4 regions of the Sphingobium sp. B2D3A genome follow, and region 4 is predicted to be linked to each of the others. Evidence: riboswitches for the same ligand, from Rfam matches in the RefSeq annotation. Region 4 holds a riboswitch; each other region holds the start of a gene.
What was found. A riboswitch is a leader RNA that binds a small molecule or an ion and turns the genes downstream of it on or off. The one in region 4 is predicted to bind cyclic di-GMP.

Region 1 (5,958 bases), on a different contig from region 4:
TGATCGAGGCCCTGATACTCAGCGATCAATTGCACGGTCAGCGTGCCGACCTGGACCGGCGCGAGCGCCGAACGGGAAAGCCGATAGCCGGGCATGACCTGTTGTGCGGCCATGCCCTGGATCAGCCGAACGGCCGCCTCGTCCGGATCGGGCGCCTCATCCTCCAGCCCTTGCGCGTCCTGGGCTGGTGGCGCGAAGGCGCGGCTGTTGGTCAGGAAGATCTGCTGCGCCTCGACCTTCTCGACCTTGCAAGCGAACTTGTAGACGAAGCCCTTCTTGCTGGTGCCGAAGAAGGACAGGGTTCCGGGCCGAAAGCCATCGGGCACAGAGATGTAGATGTCGCCGCGCGTTGGCTCGTTGACCACCGAGAAGTCGTCGCGAGGATCGAGCGTTTCGGTCTTGGAAACACTGGCGAAGGCGTCATCGACCAGGCTCACGCGCGTCAGCTCGCTCGCTGCCACCGTGCAGCGGACGCTGTCATTATCCTCGACGGTGAACTGCTGATCGGCCCAGACTGGAGATGCGGCGCACAATGCAGCCATGCATAGTCCCGCACAGGAGTATCTCGTCACGTTACCGGTCATGGCGTTGCCTCCCCACTGGCGTTGCTTTGCGAAGCGGGACCCGCCGTTGCGGGTTCGACGGCCCGGAAACCGATCAGGCGCAGTTCAAGACCGGTGTAGGTCCATTTGAACTGGAACGTGCGCTGGATGGCCGAGACCTCTTCGCGCCCGACCATGGTGTGCAAAACACCGGTTACGGTCGAGCTCAGGCCCTTGGGGTCGACCGTCAGCTTCTCCATCGTAAAGAACTGCGCGACGCTAGACCCACGCTGATCGTCGACGATCTTGATCAGCTCGCCTTTGAGCTTTCCGTAGGCGGAAGGATGAGCGATCTTGAGGACCTGGTTCATCCAATAGTCCGCCGACTGCGGCGTCCTGTTGAACATGAGTACCGCCGTGTCGCGTGTCACCAGTTCGAGATAATCGCGATCCATCGCCCGCGACGAAATGGTGACTGATCGTCCGGCGATCGGCTGCAGAACGATTTCGCGGTCCTTGACCGAAGCGGCGATCAGCGAGGCGACCGTCAGCACCGATAGGCCGGCACAAGTCAACGCGAGCATATTACGCTGGCGCAAGACCCTTTGAGCCTGCCCCTGACTATATTCCAGATCCATGCCTTACCCCGCCATCAATCGAATGTAGGAAGGCGGGACGGCGCTGAGCTTCAACACCTCACTCGGCAGATACCAGTAGGCAGCATTGATGAGCCAGGCACCGGCACGACCTGCCTTTGCCTTGCGTAAGCCCCACCAGCCCAATGCCCCTGCAATGATGCCGACCGTGAACTGCTGCGTGATGATGCCCACGACGAACGGTCCCACGGTCACGACAAGTTCGTCGATGGTCCAGGGGCCGATGCGCTCGGGCTCATCCAGCTTCGAGGGAATAGTGTATCGGTTCATAAGCCGCCCCGCCTGCCCGCCGAGCCGCGAAAAGCCCGGCAGGCTAGAGTGTCAGATGATCGCGGTGATCGTGCTGGTGACGATTGCGGGGCCGGTGGCCACGCCGATCCCAACGCCGAGCGGTACGCCGACCGATGCCATCTGGAAGCCGCCACGGGCGAGGTTCACCAGGCCGATTGCCGTCGCGACTATTGCGATCAACGTTCCGCCCGAACCCTGAAGGATGTTCTGAAAGAGCGTGGATGCCGGCGCGAATGTCGTGTCGGTGCCTGCGAAAGCAGGATTGATCAGATAGAACAGTGCCACAAGTAGCAGCGCGGCCATGACGGCCGCGTTGAGTGCACGTTCATTGTCCCGCGCAAAGCGCCGGGACATGGTCTTGCCCATATAGTTCTCCGATGTTTGCGAGGTGGTTCATCACCCCCGCAGCAAAATCGGAAAACATGAAGGCAGTCAGCAAGTGAAAATTGAACTGATTCAGCTCCAGAAATGATTTTCTAGCGAAAAATATCAAGAAATCGAATCGAGAGCCAAATTCTGCGCAATAAAATTTCTAATTCTGGCGGGTTTTCTCGCCACTATGGCGGGATTTCTAGCCGCAGTGGCTATTTTTCTAGCCAGTTTGGCGCGTTTTCTAGCCACGAACTGTGTTGCAAGTTCTCTTTGGCAGAATATCAAGGTTAATTTAAGCGTATGCCACGGATGTAACCTTGACCGATAAGCCGGGAACGTGGTTAGGAAACCCTGAACAGCCCATCCTCGGAACAATGAGCTGATCGAAAAGGCAAAGCGCTGGCGACAGCGGGACGCAAAGCCTCCGGTCTCACGAAGATAGCGGGGTCACCGAAACAGGGGTATTTCCGAAAAATGAAGACTGCAGCCCATAGCGGCTACTTCGCGGCGGGGGGGGCCTCTTCCCGCGTAAGTGCTTCATCGATCAACTGGCGAACGACTTCAGAGCGCGAGAATACCTCGCGACGGAGCATGGAGGCTTTCAAGCGCTCCATCAGCTCCGGTTCAACCATCAAAACAAGTCGATGCACCTTCTTTTCCATCCCTTCGCAGATGAAACATGCGTTGCGCTGTGACAACAATAACAGTAGTGCCAACATGACACAGTTTGCAAACATTGCAATGCTGCGACGTAGTGGCTTTTGGGGTGAGGCGATCTGATGATCGAGAAGTACCGAAATCTATATGGACGGGTGATCGCGCGTCGCTCACTCTCGCTACGCCAAATCAGCGAGTTGGTGAGCCAGCACCATAGCAGCCTGTCCGCCCTGCTCGAACCTGGTGGGAACCTCAGACCTCGATACGAAAATCTCGTCGCAGTTGGGCGAGCGATCGGAGTAGATCGCCTAGAAGCGTTCCTGGCGGTCGAAGTCCTCAACGACCCTGAACATTATCATGATCCGCGCCTCACACTCGTCTGCCGTCTCGTGTCGACCTTGATGAGGGAGTTATTCGAGCCAGACTCTGACGTGATGCCCGACCTCAATGATGGTGAGGTAGCGATGCTCTGCAATCGCATTCTCACGTTGCTCGGGGATCATCACAAGCTAATCCAGAGCAACCACGCGCGCTCGAACCTGATCTCTTTCCGCTAACCAGGAGAGAGCGATGATACGTCGTATCGATCCCCTCTTATTCCCTTTCGTAATTCTAACCTGCGCGGCCACCCCTCAAACTGTTAGGGCTGACGCGAGCCGGCAAGCGACTGTGCTTTCCTTTGGGGAGCGCGCGGTGGTTGAGGGGGACCTTCCCAGCCAGATTCGAGCCGGCATGATGATGAGCTTCTCAGAAGCCGCCCAACATCCAGCGCCCGAGGCGTCGCGGCCAACATCAGTGGCACCGTTTGTCCTCGCTCCCTTCTGGATGAAAGGGACAAGGGCTTCATCTGCTCGGCAAATTGCTATGTCGGCAAGCTCAACATCATGTGCAGCGCCAATATATCGGAAGTCTGCACTGCTCAACGCAGCAGCCGAAAAGCGCCGCGAGATGATATATCCGGTGGTGCATGACATTGCTTGTAGGTCCGGTCTTCCGGTTGGCCTCATGGATGCGCTGATCATTCAGGAGAGCGGGTACAATCACTCGGCAATCAGCAAGAAGGGCGCCTTTGGTTTAGGGCAGCTGATGCCTGACACGGCTCGTCAGCTTGGCGTCAACAGTTTCGACCTTCGTGACAATCTGCGAGGTGCAGCCGCATATCTAAAACAACAGCTCGACAGCTTCGGGCAGGTTCACCTCGCGCTCGCCGCCTACAACGCAGGCCCAGGTCGGGTTCGTAAGAAGCGCGAGATCCCCAACATCGAAGAGACCCAAATTTACGTCAGGCGCATTCTCGCGAATTGGTACCATCTGACTGGTATAGCGAATGAGAGAACCTCCCGAGCGCCGATCGCCTCAGCGCGGGCTGAAATTGTTCGAGTGTATTGATGGTCGTCCATCAAAGCTCGGCCATCGCCCAACGGTTTTGCAAGCGTCGTGCACGGTCCGCAGCGACAATTATCGCCGATCCCACGATTCTTTTGCCCGTATCGTCGGCGAAAGCACGAGATTCAATCGTGGCACGCAAACGGAACAGAAGCGCATGCTCCCGCCCGGTCGAATCTATTTTCCGGTTTTGGTCTCTGAGACGTCACCGCGTCTGACCGTTCGATCAAATGAGACCGCCGCGTCCGTAATGAAATGAAAGGGGGCAAGTGAGGACATAAAAAAACCCGGCCAAGGGCCGGGCTTTTTGGAGGATCAACGCAAGCGTCAAACCAGGTGTTGCAGCCGGACGCTAGCCTGACTTCCCAAAACTCGCAACACAAAAGCGCAAATTGCGCCGCGATTTTTTGCGTCCTCACGGGCTCCAGATTTGGAGTGACCGAACGATGTTCCATACCCAAATTGGAATAGCAGATGTGCCTTCGGCCGCGCTGGCCGAGCTCCGTAACGCCGGAATAAGCGACGATGACATCAGCACGGCGCATGCCCTCCAGCAGCGCCAGCGAGCCGCAGGCGTTCCGGTCCTTCCGCTGGCAGTTCTATGTGGCGTGAGGGAGCCTCAGCGCCGCATGTCTGGCGCCCTGAGCGCGACAGCATCGAGATTGGCGGGATCCCCCCCCCTCTCGCGGAAGCCGCACGGCAGCACGCACATCACGCGTCGGCCGGTCTGGGGCGGCAGCGTGCGCACTGGGGACGTTGCGGAGGCAGAGTTTGTTAGGCCGGTTACCACTGAGCAGCGCAAGCAGCTCACCCATGCATGTTACCGGATGTTTGAGCACGGGAGGAAACTCGCGGCCGAAGCGCGTTCTGGTCGCGAGCTTACGGCCGAGGAGCATCGCTTGACGCTATTCACGCGGTCATGCCGCGACATGCTCATCAGAATGCTCGATGAGCTTCACTATCGCAAAGGGTGGTGCAATCCCTCTTACGAGACGTTGATGCGGTGGACAGGTCTTGGCCGCCGCGCCGTCCACTACTGCATTCAAAGGCTTCGAGATCTCGGCGTGGTGGAATGGATCAGGCGCTACATCTACACGCGGGATCAGGAGATGGGTGCTCGCTCGGAACAAACATCAAACCTTTATCGTGCGCAGCTTCCTGCCTGGATCGGTAGATTGATCGGTCTTTTTGCCCCCGTTCCCGCGGACGAGGCTCAACGCCGATCAGAGGCGCTGGAGGAACATGCTCAAATGCTAGCTGCCGTGGGAGCGGTTGAGCGTCGCAGGTTCATGCCTGCAGACCCGGCTCAACGCGCGGCGTTGATCCTCGCCGCGGAGAGGGCCGCCGAGCGGCAGCACAACGAGGCTTTGAGCCGTGAGTGCAATCCATGCACTCCTCCTCACCCGAATATTAATTCTATAAAGAAGGAAAGATGGAATGACCCTAGTCGGGTCATGCTGACCCCTAGCGGGGAAGCCTAAACCTCACCGCAAAACTCCGCATGAAACCCTAAAACCAACACTGAAGGTCAGAACCGACGGCTACGCCGCCGGAATGCTCCCCAATGGGAGCAAGCGGCACCCGCCGTTCTTAAAATGACGCCTCAGTCCGAGGTCATGATGAAAGAAAGGTTTGAATGAGAGCAGCGGAAATTCCCAATCGGCGAAAACACGAACCGCCCATCCCAGCCAAATCGAATCGGTGGTGGGCTCGTTACCAACGCTCAGCACAGGAGCAGCATTTATCGGCGAAAGCACGAATCTGCATACTTCATCCCCTCTCGTTGGGACAGTTTGGACCGGATTCTTGAGCCTAATGGTCCCAACGGCACGCAAAGATTCGTGCTTTCGCCGATTCAAAGTCAGTCACGGGTTTACACCTCGCGCCTCGACCGACACTCTGAAACTCGAAGTGCCGACCTTAATTCGTGTTTTCGGCGATTTTAAACGGGCAACTCCATCATGGCTGCAAAACAAGGAGACCTCTTCGTTTTCGATAGCCCCCTGCACGGCGATGTGCGGGGCGAGCGGTCGATCATGGCCTTCCCGTTTTTT
Region 2 (5,958 bases), 2.9 Mb from region 4:
CCTATCGAAAGCGCGCCTATCAGCGACTGGGGATCAGCAGCGTGCCGGAATTGTGTGCGCTGGCAGCGCACTGATCTGGTGAGGAAAGGCGCTGCGAAAGGCTGGCGGAGAATTACGCGGACGTCTGTTATCGCGCTAATACTAAACCTTCCGGGAGCATATATAAGCCTCAAAGATGAATGACGAAGCCGGCGTCGGCTATTTAATGATAATATATCAAATACCTACATTATATCTAATGATGGCAATCATGCCCCCACACTTGCAATTATATTGCCCATGCGAGACGCCAGCCCTGGCGCCCGAACATTCGGTACGTCTCGCTTCCCACTACTGGGTTCAAGTGGCGGATGCCCCCCGCAGCTTCGATGCTGAAAATTATAAGTTAGCCAACTTCAAGTTGTGCGACCTGCGCCGCTCTGTCGCCTTTCAGTGCCCTCGCAATTACCGTCCTGATCACCAACTCGATCGCCGATAAAGTGGCGCCGCTCACCGTAAGTGGCTTTGACCAAGCATCTGCGACGACGGCCGTCTTTTGGCCCAGGCCAACGAGAAATTGGGACGCCCATCTTGCTCTGGCGACAGCGGGTGAACAAGCCACCCGCCGTTTAGGGGCCGTTCTTTAAAAATGGGGCACGCGGCCGCACGGCCATTTCAGCCCGAAGATTGCGCTGATGGAACGACCATCCTTCTTTGTCGCGTTCAAAATGTCAATGCCACGTTAGCGCGAGCGGCCGTTTCCTTAACAATCAACGCGGTACCGCAGCGCATTAACCATCTCTTTTTCCTACGAGATGATTTTATTGCTGTTAATTTTCGTAAATTGCATCTAAGGGCCGGTTAATGCGAGTCTTCTTGAAAGAAAATCAGCATTAAACCCGACAATGGCAAACCATCGGCGACGATGGGACGCAAAGCTTCCGGTCTCGAAAGAGATAGCGGGGATGCCGAAGGAACAAAAAGTGCCCGACATATCTTGTCGTGTAGTTGCGCCATCTCTCTCTAGACTTCAGCGCCCTGCTCTACAAAAATATGAGTTCAGCCTTTCCTGCATATTTTCGTGCAGCGGGCAGCGCGATACTATATACGCCGTGCCTTCTAAGGTAGGCGTGACAAGCGCCAATGCCTCAGCCACATATCTCGGCCACAGTCCGCTCGCCCACCGCGCCCTGCATCGCTCGGCCCCGCCTGCGATCGCGCTGAGCACCCAAGTCTTTCCGCGGAGGGAGACTGGCCTTTCTGTCACAGCGGATTGGGCAACCACGCAGCCAACTGGAACGCGGCGGGCAGCCTCAGCGGGGGCGCTGAGGCCAAAGCCTTGGCCAATCGACCACAGCACTCGCTGAAAAACCAACGGGGCAGAAGCGGCGCTCTACGCCCTGCTGCTGCCGCGCGCAACGATTACATCTAGATTTTTCAATACTTTGGGGGAAATCATGAATAAGCAAGCCAAGTTTCTCGTGTCGGCCGGTGTCACGGCCTTGTTGGTGGCGGCTTCATCCGCCGCGTCTGCCCAGAGCAGTGATCCGATCATCGTCGATGGGCAGAACGGCACCGGAAAAGTGGTCTCCGGCAACGCGGCGCTGTCCGGCAATAGCAACGTGGTCGGGAACAGCGTCGCTGTCGGAGAGGCTGATCGCCAGACGGTTTACACCAACTTCCGCACCGAAGGCGGCGCCGGCTCGGGCGGTGGTGCCGGTCTTGGCGGCGTGTTCTTCATTGATAGCGGCGCAACCCTAACGCTGAATAATGTGAGCTTTGCGAACAATCACGTCAAAGGCGGCGAAGGCGGTGGAATTGCCACGTCGTCGGTCGCGCCGATCGCGGTTTCAGTCGTCGGCGCCTCGGCAGATGCGTCCGCTGCCAGCATTCTGCAGCCGACATTGAGCGACGTGACTTACAATGGAAACGGGCAGTTCGTCGTCAACAAGATCATTTCTATCGGAGACAATACGCTCATTCAGGCCGGCGCAGGTATTGCCCAAAAGCTCGGTGACGGCTCGGTCGGCCAGGTGAACGCGACGATCACGGAGATCAATCCCGCGGGCAGCAACGCTTATGGGACGCTTAATGAAATAAGTCTGTCAGGCGGCATCGCGATCGATTCCTCCAACGTCGTCAGCGGCCTGCTGAGCGGCGGCAACACCGTCACTCTGAACGCCCCGGTGGCGGCTGCCGATGTGATGAGGGGCCAGACGGTCTATTACAAGGACACCAATAACGTCACGCGGACTGCTACGGTCAGTCAGGTCAACTATAACAGTGACAACAAAGTCACTTCCTATGTGCTCAATGAGTCGATTTCCGCGAACGGCCCGATCGACACGCCGGCTGTATCGGCCTTCGCGGTAACACGTTTCCAGTCGGCCTCCAGCTCGACGCTTTCGAACACGATTACGCCAACCGGACCGCTAGGCGGCTTTGCCGTGGGCATGACCGTCCAGGGCGCTGGCGTTCCGGCCAACACCGTCGTTACGGCTGTCGATCTGAACAGCGGTGTCGTCACCCTTTCGAACGCGATCGACCTCCAGCAGGTGACGTCGCTGAAGGCATCCTTCAGCCCCCTGATCTCGAACGGGAGCGGCAGCGCGACCATCCAGGTGGGCTCCATCGCGGGCTTCGCGGTGGGTCAGACCGTTTCGGGAACCGGCATTCCAGCCGGTACGACGATCACCGGGATCGACCCCGATACCAAGCAGGTGACGCTGAGCAACGTCATTGGCGCCAATGGCGTCTCGGCGATCACCGCCGGCAAGTTCGTGCTCACCAGCGATCCGGTGCTGAGCGTAAATAGCGGGGCAAAGACCATCCGCCTCGCCTCGGTTTCCGGCCTCACCGTTGGCAGCTTGCTGGTCGGGGATTCGGCTATTCCGGCCAACGCGGTGATTACCGCGATCGACACCGCAACCAATACCGTCTCCTACCGGATCGATCCGGAGGCAGCCAATCTCAACAAGGGCGGTGCCATGAACGGCCTGACCGCCTCGGCGCCCGCGGGCTCCAACGGTGGCAACGGTCAGTCGGGCAGTTCCTTCAACTCCATCCTCGTCGATGGCGAAGGGTCCGCCGGAACCAATGGCTATAACGGGGGCGCAAGTGCCAACGGTGCCGGCGGCGATGGCGGCAAAGGTGGCAGTGGCAGCAGTGGCAAGCCCTTCAACACCAGCCTCATCAATGCCGTTGCACAGGACGGCATCAACCTGGGGCTGAAGATTGCGCAAGGGGCCGCGGCTCTTGCCAACTTCCCCCCTGCAGCAGCGCTGTCGGCGTCATTCTACGTCGAGGTCGCCGCAGTCGGCGTGCAGCTTGCGCTTAACACCGCCAATCTCGTCACCTGGAATATCGACCTCGCGCAAGGCAAGGTCGGCCATGGCGGCAGTGGCGGCCAGGGCGGGAAAGGCGGCAACGGCGGCACCTTCTTCGGCGGTGGGGCCGGCGGCTCGGGCGGCTCGGGCGGTGCCGGCGCGACCGGGATCACGGACGGCGGCGAAGGCGGTTCCGGCGGCAACGGCGGCACGGGCGGCTTCGGCGCAGGCGGTGGTTCCGGCGGCGCGGGTGGCGCTGGCGGCCAGAACGGCCAGAGCATCGAAGGATCTGATGGCGATGGCGGCACGGGCGGGTTCGGCGCCGGCAATGGCTCGTCGGCTGGTGTCGGCGGCGGCGGCGGTTCCGGCTTCGGCGGTGCCATTTTCGTCCGCGAGGGCGGCACGCTGTTCATTCAGGGCAACTCGATCTTCGAGAACAATTCGTCTGTGGGCGGCTCGAGCACCAATGGTGGTGCGGCAGGCCAGTCCGCCGGTGGCGCGCTCTTCATGATGCGCGGTTCCTCCGTCACGCTGTCGCCCGGTGTCGGAAACACCATCACCTTCCGGGACTCGATTGCGGACGACAGCGCCACCAGCATCTCCGGAACCAGCCTTGCGGCCGGGAACGGCGCAGGCATCCGCATTGCGGGTGGCGGTCTGGTTCAGTTCCAGGCGGCAAACACCTATAGCGGCACCACCGACATCAATGGCGGCACATTGCGGGCCGACGATGGCGTGGGCATCCATGCATCGAGCCACATCCTGTTCAGCGGTGCCGGCACGATCGGCGCGTCGGGGCAGAATGACCTCAGCCTCACGAACGCCGGCGTGCTCCTCACCTCGGGCAATTTCATCCGCTCGGTCGGGTTCAACCCGAGCCAGATCTCATGGACAGACTCGACGGGTGCGACCAAGGGCAGCGGCGGCTTTGCCGCAACCGCGGAGGGCCTGACCGTCAACCTGGGTTCGCTGAACTCCGGCGTTGGCCCGACCCTGTACTGGAACGCGGGCGGGTTCCTCGCGAACGGCCAAACACTCATGTTCGGCTCCGATGCGGTCGAGGCAACCGGCATCGTCACCTTCCGCAACAGCATCAACATGAATGGCGGGACCGGCAAAATTGCCGTCTATGACAATGTCGCGAACAGCGATTATGCTGTCATGAACGGTGTCCTCTCCAACGGCGCGCTCGACGTGAACAGCGATGGCTTCACAGGCGCCCTTTATCTGACCGCCACCAACACGCTCAGCGGCATCACCGTTGGCGGCGGCACAGTTTCGACCAAGCTGAATGGCAAGGTCGGTCGCTTGATGAACGCCAGCACTGGCGGGTCGGTTACCGTCAACGCCGGCTCACTGCTGCTCGCAGGCGACGAGACGCTGACCACCGTTCAGGTCTCGGCCGATGGCACCATGACGACGCAGGGTGCCGTCACCAGCGGCGCGATCACCAACGCCGGACGATTGCTGCTGGCCGGCGGCGCCACAACGGGCGCCATCGCCAACAGCGGCACGCTCATGATGTCGAACGACGTCAATGCAGCCAGCGTGGACAATAGCAGCGTCCTTGCAATGCAGGCCGACCTCACTACGGCGGGCACGTTGAACAACGATGGGCTGCTCTTCGTGGTGGGCTCAACGCCCGAAGCCACGGAAGGCGCGGTGACCCGCAAGATCGTCACGGCAGGCCTGACCGGCGGCGATGAGAGCGTGATCCAGCTCGGCGGCCTGGCCGGCACGGTCGGTAATGTGCTGATCCTCGATCAATCCGGAAACAGCAGCTACGCCGGCGCCATCACCGGCGCGGGCGCGCTGACCAAGCAGGGTGCGGGGAAGCTTGCCCTGACCGGCGTGAGCGACTTCACTGGTCCGCTCACCATTGAGGCCGGCGAAATCGACACCACCGGGGGCGGCACTCTTGCCAACACGCTGGCGGTATCTGTGAGTGAGAATGCCACCTTCACCCTCGGCACCGACGATGTCATCACGTCGATCAGCAACGCCGGGACGCTCACCGCCAATGCAACGATCGGCCTGAACACGATCGACAACAGCGGCAGCGCCACGATCAATGCGCTTCTCATCGCCAATGGCGATGTCAGCAACAGCGCCCAAGGAAGCTTTACCGTCTCCGCAGGCGCGAATGCCGGTATTGCCGGCAAGCTCTCCAATAGCGGTAGCTTCTCGAGCAGCGGCAATTTGCAGGTGGATGGCGATGTCAGCAACCAGGCCGGCGGCACCATGACGTTTGATGGCGCCGGATCGACCCTGTTGGCCAGCCTCGACAATGCCGGCGCCGTGACGGCTTCATCGCCGCTCGCAGTGACTGGTCTCGTCGCCAACAATGCTGGCGGCCTGATCACGCTGAACGCCGGCTCCACGCCTCAGTTCGGCAGCCTCCGCAACGCAGGCACCGTTAACGCCAACGCCAATCTGGTGGTGGCCGGCAGCTACCAGCAGAACGCCGGCAGCCTCACGGCCTTGCACGGCCTCTCGGTCGGCTCGCTTTCGGGCGAAGGTGGGCAGATCGAAATCGGCGCAAGCGGGATGACGATCAACCAGACCCAGGATGGCACCTATGCCGGCTCCATCTTTGGTTCGGGCACGGTCACCAAGACCGGTGCGGCAACGCTGACGCTCGCGGGCGGTGTCG
Region 3 (5,958 bases), 2.0 Mb from region 4:
GCCAACGCCTAGCGCACCGCCGACCGAGCCGACCGTGGCACCGACCGTGCCAAGCACGCCGCCATTTACGTCGCCGCCCGTGGCCGTTCCGCCGCCAAGCACGCCGCCGCCTGACACGTCACCGCCCACGCCCACGGCGCCGCCGACAGACCCGACGGTCGAACTCACCGCGCCGAGCACGCCGCCCACGGCCCCCGTGCCACCGCCGGGCAGGGACGCGCCGTTCGGCAGCACATTGGCGTTGACCAGCGCCGGATCGCCGCTCCCCAGCAGTTGATTGCCGCCGAGCGCGACATTCAGCAGATTGTCGGAAATGCCGCCGGTGGGCGCCGTAATGTTGGTCACCCGTACATCGGCGATGCCGTTCACTGTCGCCAGCGCGGTATTGCCTGCGTTCAGCACGCCGGCGGATGCGAGCGTGCCCGTCGGCTGGGTGTCGCCAAGCACGCCGACGCCGATCGCGCCCGCTGTGCCATCAAGACCGTTGGTCACGGTGCGACCGCCAACATCGATGGACACCACATCGCCGACCACGCCTTGCGCGCCCTGCAGCAGCAGCGTGCGGCCCTCGCCGGCATCGACCAGCACCGTGCCGGTATCCTGCAGCACCCGCGTGATCGTGCCGGTCACGGGCTGCGTGACTGGCAAGGCAGCGGCGATGGGGGTGGTCACGCCTTGCTGGCCATCCGCGACGCCGAGCACGGCATTGCCGGCCGTCGCCAGAACCGGGGAGACCTGCGTAACGACGCCCCCAGCCAGACCGCCACCGGTGCCGCCGCCGCCATCGGCCGATCCGCCGCCCCCGGTATTTCCGCCGCCGGTGTTCCCACCGCCGGTATTTCCGCCGCCGCCCGTGTCAGTGCCGCCGCCGCCATTGTTGCTGCCGCCATCGCTGCTGCCGCCCGACCCGGGCGCTGGCGAGCCGACATTGGCGTAGCGGGAATAACCGCTGGTCTCGCAGGCGCTCAGCAGCATGGCGAGCGCGGAGCAGGCGGCTATGGCGGGCATGGCCCGGCATAGTCGTGACGTTCTGTTGGATCGGAATGTCGTCGTGGAAAGAACCTGAGCCATTGCGTCATCTCCTGTCAGGCTTGCAGCCGGGCTGGAGACGGAGCTATCCGATGGCAGGCCCACGTAGCGCGGAGCGGTGTGGAGCGATCATAGCCAGAGCGAGGCGTAGACACGCACACACAGCTCCGACCTCGGCTCCTTCGGCAACCCCGCTACCTTGAACCCAAGGCCGGAAGCTTTGCGTCACGGCGTCACCACCGCTTTGCCATTATCGGGATCGGAGTGATCCTGCGCTTGAAATGTCAAGCGCTGGAAAAGGTTCATGGAAAAGAGTCTGAACTTAACTTTTATCATGCCTGGGAGAACGTGCCGCCCGAGCGGGACCGTCCTGGCTCCCTTCGTCGCACCGGACTCGACAAGCCCGGCGAGGAATTCTATACCGCCCGATATGGAACAGACCGCCATCAGGGGTCGGCCCCGCGAATTTTGCTGCGAGCAGGCGCTTGCGGCCGCGTTGCGTGTGTTTTGGACCAAGGGTTATGAGGGCGCGTCGCTCAGCGAGCTGACGGACGCGATGGGGATCACCCGCCCGAGTCTCTATGCCGCGTTCGGCAACAAGGAGGCCTTGTTCCGGCAGGCGCTCGATCTCTACGAGCGGGAGAAGCTGGCCTATATCGGTCCGGCTTTGGATATGCCCACCGCGCGCGGCGTGGCGCAGCATCTGCTCGATGGCGCACTCTCCACGATTGCCGGCAATGGCCAGCCCACCGGCTGCCTCAGCGTGATCAGCGTCACCGCCTGTGGCGCGGAAGCGCAATCGATCCGTGAGGAAGTGCTCAAGCGCGGCGAGACCGTGAAGCGGGCACTGGTGGCCCGGATGCAGCGCGCCATCGACGAGGGCGAGTTTGTCGGGCCCACCGATGCGGAAGCGATCACGAAGTATCTCATCGCCGTTTTGCAGGGCATGGCGGTTTTGGCCGGCTCCGGCACCACGCGGGAGGAGCTGGAGCGCGTTGCCGAGACGACTATGGGGATGTGGCCTAGCCGCTGAAGCGCCTGGGGACCCAAGACCGATTTTGCGCGCTGCAAAATAAAATATCGGTCGGTACAAAAAACCGGGTTGACGCCTGAACATCCGATTAATATACCAGTCAGTACAGAAGGCGTGGGAGTGCGTGCGGCTTGGCCGGGCGCGTTCTGCTTGCCCGACTTGATTTGACAGCAATTTCATAGGTTCTGGTTTCGGGACGGACGCGCCGGTCGCGCACCGTCTTTCCCGGATCGATCCCTGGCATCCGCGATGCGCGCGCCCGGCAGCACTGGCTGTCCGGGGCTACCCCGTCGTGCCTGCCGGGGAAGCAGGAGGAGACATGGTGATGGCATATCTGGATCTGAGAGATGGCGGGGCACGGGCGATGGTCCCGGGTGTCACTGCATCGGAGGCTGCAAGCCTCCAGGTGCAGGATGGCCACCTCCTTCCGGTCGAGTGGACGATTGTCCGCCTTGCGCGGGAGGACGGTCTGTCTTCCCTCCGCGAGGAGAGCCGCCTGGGCCGCCTGCTGCGCCTCGTCTTCGGCTTCCGCCGGGCCATGCCGTTGGCGAGCGCGCGCCTCGAAGCGCTGCGGCGCATCGCGGTGCTGAGCTGGCACCATGGCTACAACATCGCCCCATCCGAGCTCGGTCGCTTTTACGAGGCCGGCTACACGACCCATCAATATGAGACGCTGCTCCGCCACATCGGCGCCCTGCGTCTGTCGATCAAGCGGAGGAACCGCGCATGAACATGCTCAAGAAACTCAGCCCGGCGGAAGCCACGCCCATCGACGCCGGCACGACGCGGCGCCGCTCGCTGACCCGTGCCGCCTGGGTGGCGCTGCCGGTGCTCGCCATTGCCGGGGCCTATGCGCTGATGCGCCCGTCGCCCCCGGCTCAGGCCGCGATGGCGGCACCCACTGTCACCGTTTCGGCCCCGCTCGCGCGCGAGATCATGCTGTGGGACGATTATGTCGGCCGGTTCGAGCCGAGCCGCGCGGTCGAGGTGCGTCCGCGCATTTCCGGCCAGATCACGGCCGTGCATTTCACGGACGGGCAGATGGTCCGCGCTGGTCAGCCGCTCTTCACCATCGATCCGCGCCCCTTCCAGGCTGCGCTGGCCGAGGCGCGCGCTGGTGTCGCCACGGCCCAGAGCGATCTCGCGCTGGCCCGCAGCGATCTTGAGCGCGCCGAACGGCTGGTGGCGGTAGAAGCCGTTTCCAAGAGCGAAGTCGACCGGCTCCGCGCCCGCGTCTCGGCAGCATCGGCTGCGCTGGCCGGTGCCCAGGCCCGTGCCCGCAGCCGCGCGCTGGATCTTGAGTTCACCACCGTGCGCGCGCCCATTGGCGGCCGCATCTCGGATCGGCGGATCGACCCCGGCAACCTCGCATCCTCGGGAGAGGGCGCATCCGGCACGTTGCTCACCACCATCAACGCGCTCGATCCGATCTACTTCACCTTCGAGGGGTCCGAAGCGCTGTTCCTCAAGACCAAGCGTGATGCCGATGCCGACGCCACGCCGGTCGAGATCAAGCTGCAGGACGAAAATGCCTATCGCTGGAAGGGCAAGCTCGACTTTACCGATAACGGCCTTGATCCGCGCTCGGGCACCATTCGCGCCCGCGCCGTGCTGCCAAATCCCGATCTGTTCCTGACGCCGGGCATGTTCGGCAACATGCGCCTCTCCACCGGCGCGCCAACCCGCGCGCTGCTGGTGCCGGACACCGCCGTGCAGACCGATCAGGCGCGCAAGACGCTGCTCGTCGTCGGCAAGGATGGCACCGTCGCCGCCAAGCCGATCGAGCTTGGGCCGGTTGTCGATGGCCTGCGCGTCGTGCGGGCCGGGCTGGATCCCGCGGATCAGGTGGTGATCGTTGGCACCCAGCTCGCCATGCCCGGCGGCAAGGTGCAGGTCCGCAAAGGCCGCATTGCGCCTGAGACGCAGCCGGCGACGCCTGCCGCCGCCACCGCGCTGATGTCCGGCCAGGCCACGTTTACGCGCTAGGTCGTGATCGGCTTCGCCTGAAGCCGATCCTGATCCGGTCCCTTTTGCTTTCCGCATGTCCGAGCCGTCAGGTGAAGCCGCCTGACCCGGACATGCTCTGAGCGCTGCCCCCGAGGAGATCTCCTCATGCGTCTGTCCCGTTTCTTCATCGACCGGCCGATCTTCGCGGCCGTCATCGCCGTCATCATCACGATCATCGGCGCGATCAGCTATTTCTTCCTGCCCGTTTCGCAATATCCCGAGGTGGTGCCGCCGACGGTGACCGTCTCGGCCATGTATCCCGGCGCCTCTGCCGAGACCGTGGCGGAGACCGTCGCCAGCCCGATCGAGCAGGAGATCAACGGCGTCGAGAACATGCTCTATCTCTCGTCGCAATCGACGGGGGACGGGCGCGTGGTCGTCACCGTCACCTTCAAGCAAGGTACGGACCTCGATGAGGCGCAGGTTCTGGTGCAGAACCGCGTCGCCATTGCCGAGCCGCGCCTGCCGCAGGAGGTGCAGCGCCTCGGCATCGTTACCAAGAAGACCTCGCCGGACTTCCTGCTGGTGGTGAACCTCATTTCGCCTGATGGCTCGCTCAATCGCGAGTATATTTCCAATTACGCGCAGACCCGCATCAAGGACCGGCTGGCCCGCATCGAGGGCGTGGGCGACGTGCAGCTCTTCGGCTCGCGCGATCTCTCCATGCGCGTGTGGATCGATCCGCGCCGTGCGGCGGCGCTGGGTCTGACGGCCGGCGACATCGTTTCCGCGCTGCGCCAGCAGAATGTGCAGGTCGCCGCCGGCACGCTCGGCCAGCCCCCCTCGGGCGGATCGGCCTTCCAGCTCAATGTCGAGACGCAGGGTCGCTTCACCGATCCGCAGCAGTTCGCCAATGTCGTCATCCGCACCGACGATCAGGGCCGGCAGGTCCGCGTCTCCGATGTCGCGCGCGTTGAGCTGGGCGCCGAGGATTACGGCACGTCGGCCTACCTCGGCGACAAGGACAGCGTGATCATCCCCGTCTTCCAGATGCCGGGATCGAACGCGCTGGCCGCTGCCGAGGCGATCAAGGCGGAGATGAACGTCCTGGCCAAGGACTTCCCGCAGGGCCTTGAATATCGCATTGTCTACAACCCCACCGAGTTCATCCAGAAGTCCATCGACGAGGTCGTGAAGACGCTGGTCGAGGCGGTGATCCTCGTCGTGCTCGTCATCATCGTCTTCCTGCAGAAATGGCGGGCGGCGCTGATCCCGGTGCTGGCGATCCCGGTCTCGCTCATCGGCACGTTCGCGGTGCTGGCGGGCATGGGCTATTCCATCAACAACCTCTCGCTGTTCGGCCTCGTGCTCGCCATCGGCATCGTCGTCGATGACGCCATCGTGGTGGTCGAGAATGTCGAGCGCAATCTGGAGAACGGGATGACTCCGCTCCAGGCGGCGCGCACCTCCATGGATGAGGTGGGCGGGGCGCTGATTGCCATCGTGCTGGTGCTGTGCGCCGTGTTCGTGCCGACCTTGTTTATCGGCGGCATGTCCGGCGCCTTCTACCAGCAGTTCGCGATCACCATCTCGGCTGCGACGATCATCTCGCTGGTCCTCTCGCTCACCCTGTCGCCCGCCTTCGCGGCGCTGCTGCTGCGGCACCGCCATGCCCTGCCGGAGGGCGCGCCGCGCTGGCGCCAGCTCACCGAGCGGGCGGGCGATGCGTTCAATCGCGGGTTCGACCGGTTCAGTGCCCGCTATGCGACCCTGACCGCGCGGCTGGTCCGCCAGCCCAAGAAGATCATGGCGGCCTATGTCGGGCTGATCGCGGTGACCGTCGCTGCGCTGGTTTACACGCCGTCGGGCTTCATCCCGGCGCAGGACCAGGGCTATTTCTTCACGATCATCCAGCTGCCGCCCGGCTCCTCCACCGCGCGCACCGATGC
Region 4 (5,958 bases):
GCGCACCGGTGAACGAGCCAAAGCTCTCGCCGGTCAGGTTGATGCTGACGGGCGCGCTGGACGGACCGTTCAGCGCAATCGTTCCGCTGCCGCTGAAGCTGCCGCCGAACAGCGTGTTGCTGCTCTGGTTGACGGTCAGCGTGCTCGTGCCCAGGCTCACCGTCCCGCCAGCGCCGCTCAGGCCCGCAACGGTCTGGTCGGTGCCACTCAGGTCAAACTCGCCATCATCCACGACCAGATCGGTCGCGCTGTCGAGCTGCGCCAACAGCCGCACCCGGCCCGCCTGCACCACCGTCGACCCGGTATAACCATAGTCGCCCGAGAGCAGCAGCGTGCCCTCGCCCTGCTTGATCAGGCCACCATTGCCGGACAGCGCGCCCGTGTAATCATAGTCTGCAACCTGATTAAAGATCAGCGTGCCGTCGTTGGTCGTGCTGGCGGTCAGCTCGCCATTGCGGACGCCATCGCCAACCTGCAACGTGCCATTGGCGTTGACGGTCACGGCACCATTGAGCTTGCCCGTGAGCAGCAGCGTCCCGGCATCAACCTTCGTCTGGCCAGCGAACGTGCTGCTATCGCCGGCCAGTACCAACCGGCCCGACCCGGCGTTCACGATCGTGCCGTGCCCGGTGATGCTGCCGCCATAGCTGGACACATCGCTGCGGTTGAACACCAGCGTGCCGTTGGTGTGGACGTCGCCAGCCAGCGTGCCGGCCGTTCCGCCGTTACCGATCTGCAGGGTGCCATCAGCCGCGATCGCGGTCGAGCTGGCATTCATCACGTTGGCCAGCACCAGCTTGCCGCTATTCACGTTCAACGCGCCGGTATAGGCGCTGCCATCGCCGGTTAGCACCGTCGTGCCCGCAAGAACATCGACCACGCCATTCCCCGACAGGCCGGCGGCAAGTGCATAATCGGTCCCGCTGTGGTTCAGGACCAGCTTGCCGGCCCCGGCACCGAACTGAATGCCATTGACGGCATCGATCATACCGGCCGCCTGGGCCGCACTGCCTGCCGCCGCGCCGATGTTCAGCGTGCCGGTGGAGCCGGCGCGATTGCCGATCTTGATCACTTGGGCGCTGAGTTCTGCGCCATCGGCTAGCGTCAGGACACCGGCCCCCTCGGCACCGATATAGAGGCCTTCCTCCGTCCGGATCGCCGAAGATGCGCCGGTCACCGTCACGCTGCCGCTCGAGGCGACATCATTGCCGATGTAGACGCGCACCGCCTCCACCTTGCCGCCGTCCGAGACCTCCAGCGTGCCGCTGCCAAACAGGCCGACATTGATGTAACCCGCCCAGTTCGTCAGGCCATCATTATAGGCGCTCCAAGTCGAGCCAGCGCCGGTCACGATCATGCTCGCCTGCGATCCCGTGAGATTGCCGAGCGTGCCCTGCACCGCGCGCAATGTGCCGCCATTGGAGATCGAGATCGTCGACTGCGCGCCCGCCTCGTTGCCGGCAATGAACAGCCCGCTCATGTCCCAGACCGAGTTGGCACCGCTGATGTTCGCCGCGCCTGTAGAGCCGCTGACGGTGCCCACATAGCCATCCGTGCTGGTGACCCGACCGCCCTGCGCGATGTTGAGCGTTCCTTCGCCGACGTTGCCGACGTAGAGAATGCCGTCATTGGTCCACGTGCTGCCCGCGCCGCTCACGATGGCCGTGCCCTGACCGGTCGACTCCCAGCCAATGATCGCACCTTGCGAACTCGCCGAGGCGCCATTGCTGACCATGAGCGTGCCCTCGCCAGAGATGCCGATACCAATGCGACCGCTGCCGATCTCAAGCGTGGAGCCTGCTCCATCGACGCTGACGCTGCCGACAGCGGACTGAGCCCCACCGATTCGCAGGGATTCGCCGGTGACGCGGCCGCCCGCCTCGATGGTCAGCGTACCGCTGCTGCCCTCCTGGCTCGCCACATCGATCAGGGCGGCTGCCGACAGCAGGGCGCCGTTGGAAACCGTGGCGGTGCCCGTGCCGCTGTAGCCGACCCGCATGTTGCCGGCGTAGCCGTTACGGGCGAGAACACTGTAGGTCGTGCCTTCGCCGGTCAGCGTCAGCGTTCCGCTCGAGCCGGTGTCGACGCCAAGCGCGCTGGTGTAGGACGTGACTTCTGCGCCGCCGGACACCGTCACATTGCCCTGGCCAACGGTGTCGTTGCCGGTGCCGCCGATGTACAGGCTGAGGCCGTTGCGCCACACCGTGTCGGCACCGTCGACGATCATCGTCGCCGTGCCGGAGCCGTTTCCGCCGATATAGCTGCCGTCAGCCTCCAGCAAACCACCGTCGGTCACCGAGATGCTGCCCTCATCCGCACTGAACCAGCCATCGGCCGAAACCCAGTCGGCCGGCAGTTCGGAATGCAGCGTACCGACACGGAGCGCCGAACCCTGACCACTGATGCTGACCGAGCCGCCCGCGCCCATATAAATGCTGCCATTCACAGTTTCGACCGAGCCGCCATTTGTGATGGTCAGCGACCCGGAGGAATTGGGATTGCGGCTGATCTCGATGAGGCTTGAGTTGATCCAGCTCGCGCCGCCATCAACGGTAACGCTCCCCGCGGTGCCATTCATGCCAATGGCCGCAGAGACAGAGTTGAGCTGCCCCACCGCCTTGATATTGAGCGAAGCCAGCTCCGCGCCGCCCACGGTCACCGTGCTGGCGCTGAAGCCGCCCGTGAGGTCAAAGGCGCCGCCGGTGACATCCAGCGCACCGTTGAAGAGAGCGCCATTGCCGGTGAAAGCGAGCGCACCTTCGCCCGCCTTGACGAACCTGCCCTGGCCGACCAACGTGCCGGCGAAGACGGTGTCGCTGCTCTGGTCGAGCACGAGCACGCCGCCATCGGTGGAGACAAGGCCAGCTTCTCCGACAGTGAGCGAGCCCAGGGTCGCCTGATAGGTGGAGCCCCCCACGCCCAGCACGCCCCCTTCAACGACATAGGCCTGACCCACACCGAATGCGTCGCTGCTGGCAGCGTTCAGCGTCCCTTCGCGGACCGTCCAGCCGGTCGTCCCTGTCCCCGTGAGCGTCCAGGTGCCGGTCCCTACCTTCACGAACTCATCGAAATCATAATATTGCGTGCCGACCAATCCGGCGTCGAATGACGCATTGATGGCGCCGCCCAGCGCCAGGGTATTGGTGCCGCTCGCGATATCCGCATCCGCGACGAGGCCGATGATGTTGAAGCCGGCATGCAACTCCAGCGTCACGTCGCCGGCGCCCATCAGAATGGCGTGGCCGAAGGAAGGCGAGGCCTCGATGGTACCGGCGTTGATGATCGTGGTCGCCGCGCTGTTGGTGACGATACCGGTTTCACCCAGGATCGACCCGGAATTGGTGATCTGGACCATGCCGCTAAGTGTGTCTGCATCGACAGCCGCGATCCCGCTCAGCGATTGCAGCGTGCCGGTGTTGCTGATGACCACATCGCCAAGCGGCGTGCGCGCCTGAACTGCGCTTCCGGTTCTGCCGGTGACAATGCCGCTGTTGGTGATGGTGATTTTACCAGAGCCGGGCGCATCCTCGTCGAAGCCGGCGACGGCGAGAATGCCGGTGGTGCCCTCCGCAATGCCTGCGTTGGTGATGGTGATATTGCCGATCTGCGAGGCGCCCTGAATCGCCGGGCCGTTGGCCGAGATAGCCTCACCCTGCTCCTGATTGTCGATCACCACTTCGCCGTTCGGCGTCCAGCCGACCAGCGCCTGATTGTTGACCGAAGACACGTAGGCGTTGTTCGTGATTTTCGCCAAACCGTTGTAATTGACGACGCGGATACCCGCCGCCTGAGCCTCCACCTGGCCAGTGTTCGTCACGGTCACCTCGACCGGCTCGGCATCGTTGAAACCGCCGTCGGCGTAGATTCCCCGCTGGGTGAAGTCTGCGGCCCCGTTGGTTTGCTGGACCGTGATGGCCCCGCTATTGGTGATGTTCACCGATCCTGCGTTGGTGGTGGCAGAGATGCCATTGGTTTCCACGCCTGAGACCGTCAGCGCGGCGCCATTCTCGATCACGATGTCGCCCGCGATCTGGTTGCGAACCCAGATGCCACCGTTGCCACCCACGCTGTCAACCGTGACGTCCGGGCCCAAGGTGACCGAAATGTCGTTCCGACCCTGGATATTGGAACTGACGTTTACGCCGCCATTATCAGTGGTGCTGATCGTGGAATTGGTGATGAGCAGCGTCGACGTAATGTCGCCAGAGACTGTATTGTCCCACGTATAATAGCTGACGCCATCGCCCGTGATGCTCCACTCGTCCTGTGCGCCGTTCACAATGAGGCTGGTATCGCCTCCTTCAATACGAGCCTTAACCGACGAGGGTTCGCAGAAAAACAGGGTCACATTACCCTCAGTCTGGCAAATGCCAGGCTCGGCGTGGGCGGCAGATGCGCCTGCCAACATCCCCGCAATGCCGACGCTGCTGAACAGACCGGCCTTGAGAGCCTGCCGAACGGCGCCGCGCGTTTTGATTGCCTTGCCCTGCATTACGAAATCCCCTCGTGTGGGCCCACCGCCCAGATGATGTGAAGGGCAAACCGCCATGCAGGTGCGGTTCAACGGGATTTGAGACAGGATCGAAGCGCGACGACAGGGAGCGCAGCCTGAGGTTCAAACGAACCCCATGACCTTCTCACAGCAGGTTACACACGATATCCGAAAATGCTCTGTTTCATCCCCCGGTAGCCCCGCTACCCCATTGGGGCCGGAGGCTTTGCGTCCCGCCGTTACCGACAGTTTGCCCTTGTCGAAGGCGACGAACACCCTTGGGAAAGCCCGTGAGGCGGAGCCGTCATCTTCAGGAGGAATATTAACGTTAGCTGAGCGGCAGCGCAACAAAAAAGCCCGCCCTCGTCGAGATGACGCGCATGCAGATCGAAGCCATACAGCTGATTTGTCGTGTGAAAATCGGCACTCCCGGTCTGGAGCGAGGTCATAACCGACCCTGTCAAGCCGATAATCATGGTTAACGAACGCGCAAGCAAGACGTCGATTGCACTGCAATCCGCTCCTCTAAAATATGGTTGGGGACCACCGCCCGCGACGTGATCGTTACAGCCGTCGCTGGCCGGGCAACCATGCCGAAAGGCGCCGCACTGCCTCTTGCACTTCGGCTTCCGTGATCGCAAAGCTCAGCCGGATGAACCGATGGCCATTGACCGGATCATGGTCGACCCCCGGTCCCGTGGCGAGGCCTGTCTCAACGAGCAGCTTCTTGCAGAACGCCGGGCTATCATCCGTAAAGTCGCTGACATCCGCATAGATGTAGAAGGCACCATCCGGCGGCGCGATGCGTCGCAGGCCAAGGGCTGGCAAGGCTTCCATGAGAATGTCCCGATTGCGGGCATAAGTAGCGCGATGCGCTTCCAGTTCCGACGTGCAGTCCAGCGCCGCCAAAGCGGCATGCTGGCTGATCGACGGCGCGGTCAGGAACAAGCTGCCCATATAGGCGCGGGCACGCTCGACCATGGCGCGCGGCACATAGAGCCAGCCGAGCCGCCAGCCGGGCATGCAGTAATATTTCGAGAAGCTGCTGACGATCATCGCGTCGGCTGCGAATTCCCCCATCGAGCGGCAAGGCGCGCCGTAGCTCAGGCCGTGGTAGATTTCGTCCGAAATGACCGCGATGCCGCGCTCCCCGCAGAGCCGCGCAATCGCCTCCAGTTCGGCAGGCGCGATGATCGTTCCGGTGGGGTTGGCCGGGCTGGCGACGATCACACCCTGCGGTGCCGGATCCAGCGCCGCGAGCGCGCGCGCCGTCAGCTGAAAGCGCGCCTGCTCGCCGCATTCGATCTCGACCGGCGTCATGGTGAGCGCGCGCACCGTGTTGCGATAGGCGACATAGCCCGGCCGGGCCATGGCGATCCGATCACCCGCCTTAAACCGGGTGCTCAGCGCAAGGACCAATGCCGGCGAGGCGCCGCAGGTGAGCAGGAACTGATCCGGCTCCGCCG

Region 1: linked by a shared signal. The riboswitch ahead of M2337_RS17220 (hypothetical protein) and the one ahead of M2337_RS14385 (autotransporter domain-containing protein) in region 4 are both predicted to bind cyclic di-GMP.
Region 2: linked by a shared signal. The riboswitch ahead of M2337_RS01040 (autotransporter-associated beta strand repeat-containing protein) and the one ahead of M2337_RS14385 (autotransporter domain-containing protein) in region 4 are both predicted to bind cyclic di-GMP.
Region 3: linked by a shared signal. The riboswitch ahead of M2337_RS05205 (hypothetical protein) and the one ahead of M2337_RS14385 (autotransporter domain-containing protein) in region 4 are both predicted to bind cyclic di-GMP.

What each region holds. Positions count from the first base shown of each region.
Region 1 covers NZ_JAOQOI010000002.1:100,721-106,678, forward strand. The annotation lists gene M2337_RS17195 (type-F conjugative transfer system secretin TraK) at 1-542, opposite strand, end outside; gene M2337_RS17200 (type IV conjugative transfer system protein TraE) at 581-1,180, opposite strand; gene traL (type IV conjugative transfer system protein TraL) at 1,184-1,468, opposite strand; gene M2337_RS17210 (hypothetical protein) at 1,520-1,855, opposite strand; cyclic di-GMP riboswitch class I at 2,242-2,316, shown strand; gene M2337_RS17215 (hypothetical protein) at 2,359-2,580, opposite strand; gene M2337_RS17220 (hypothetical protein) at 2,641-3,075, shown strand; gene M2337_RS17225 (lytic transglycosylase domain-containing protein) at 3,212-3,907, shown strand; gene M2337_RS17230 (helix-turn-helix domain-containing protein) at 4,804-5,385, shown strand; gene M2337_RS17235 (replication initiator protein A) at 5,866-5,958, shown strand, end outside.
Region 2 covers NZ_JAOQOI010000001.1:219,659-225,616, forward strand. The annotation lists gene M2337_RS01035 (helix-turn-helix transcriptional regulator) at 1-74, shown strand, start outside; cyclic di-GMP riboswitch class I at 877-952, shown strand; gene M2337_RS01040 (autotransporter-associated beta strand repeat-containing protein) at 1,437-5,958, shown strand, end outside.
Region 3 covers NZ_JAOQOI010000001.1:1,121,719-1,127,676, forward strand. The annotation lists gene M2337_RS05205 (hypothetical protein) at 1-1,008, opposite strand, end outside; cyclic di-GMP riboswitch class I at 1,211-1,288, opposite strand; gene M2337_RS05210 (TetR/AcrR family transcriptional regulator) at 1,460-2,062, shown strand; gene M2337_RS05215 (hypothetical protein) at 2,388-2,792, shown strand; gene M2337_RS05220 (efflux RND transporter periplasmic adaptor subunit) at 2,789-4,048, shown strand; gene M2337_RS05225 (efflux RND transporter permease subunit) at 4,175-5,958, shown strand, end outside.
Region 4 covers NZ_JAOQOI010000001.1:3,098,141-3,104,098, forward strand. The annotation lists gene M2337_RS14385 (autotransporter domain-containing protein) at 1-4,492, opposite strand, end outside; cyclic di-GMP riboswitch class I at 4,683-4,757, opposite strand; gene M2337_RS14390 (pyridoxal phosphate-dependent aminotransferase) at 5,057-5,958, opposite strand, start outside.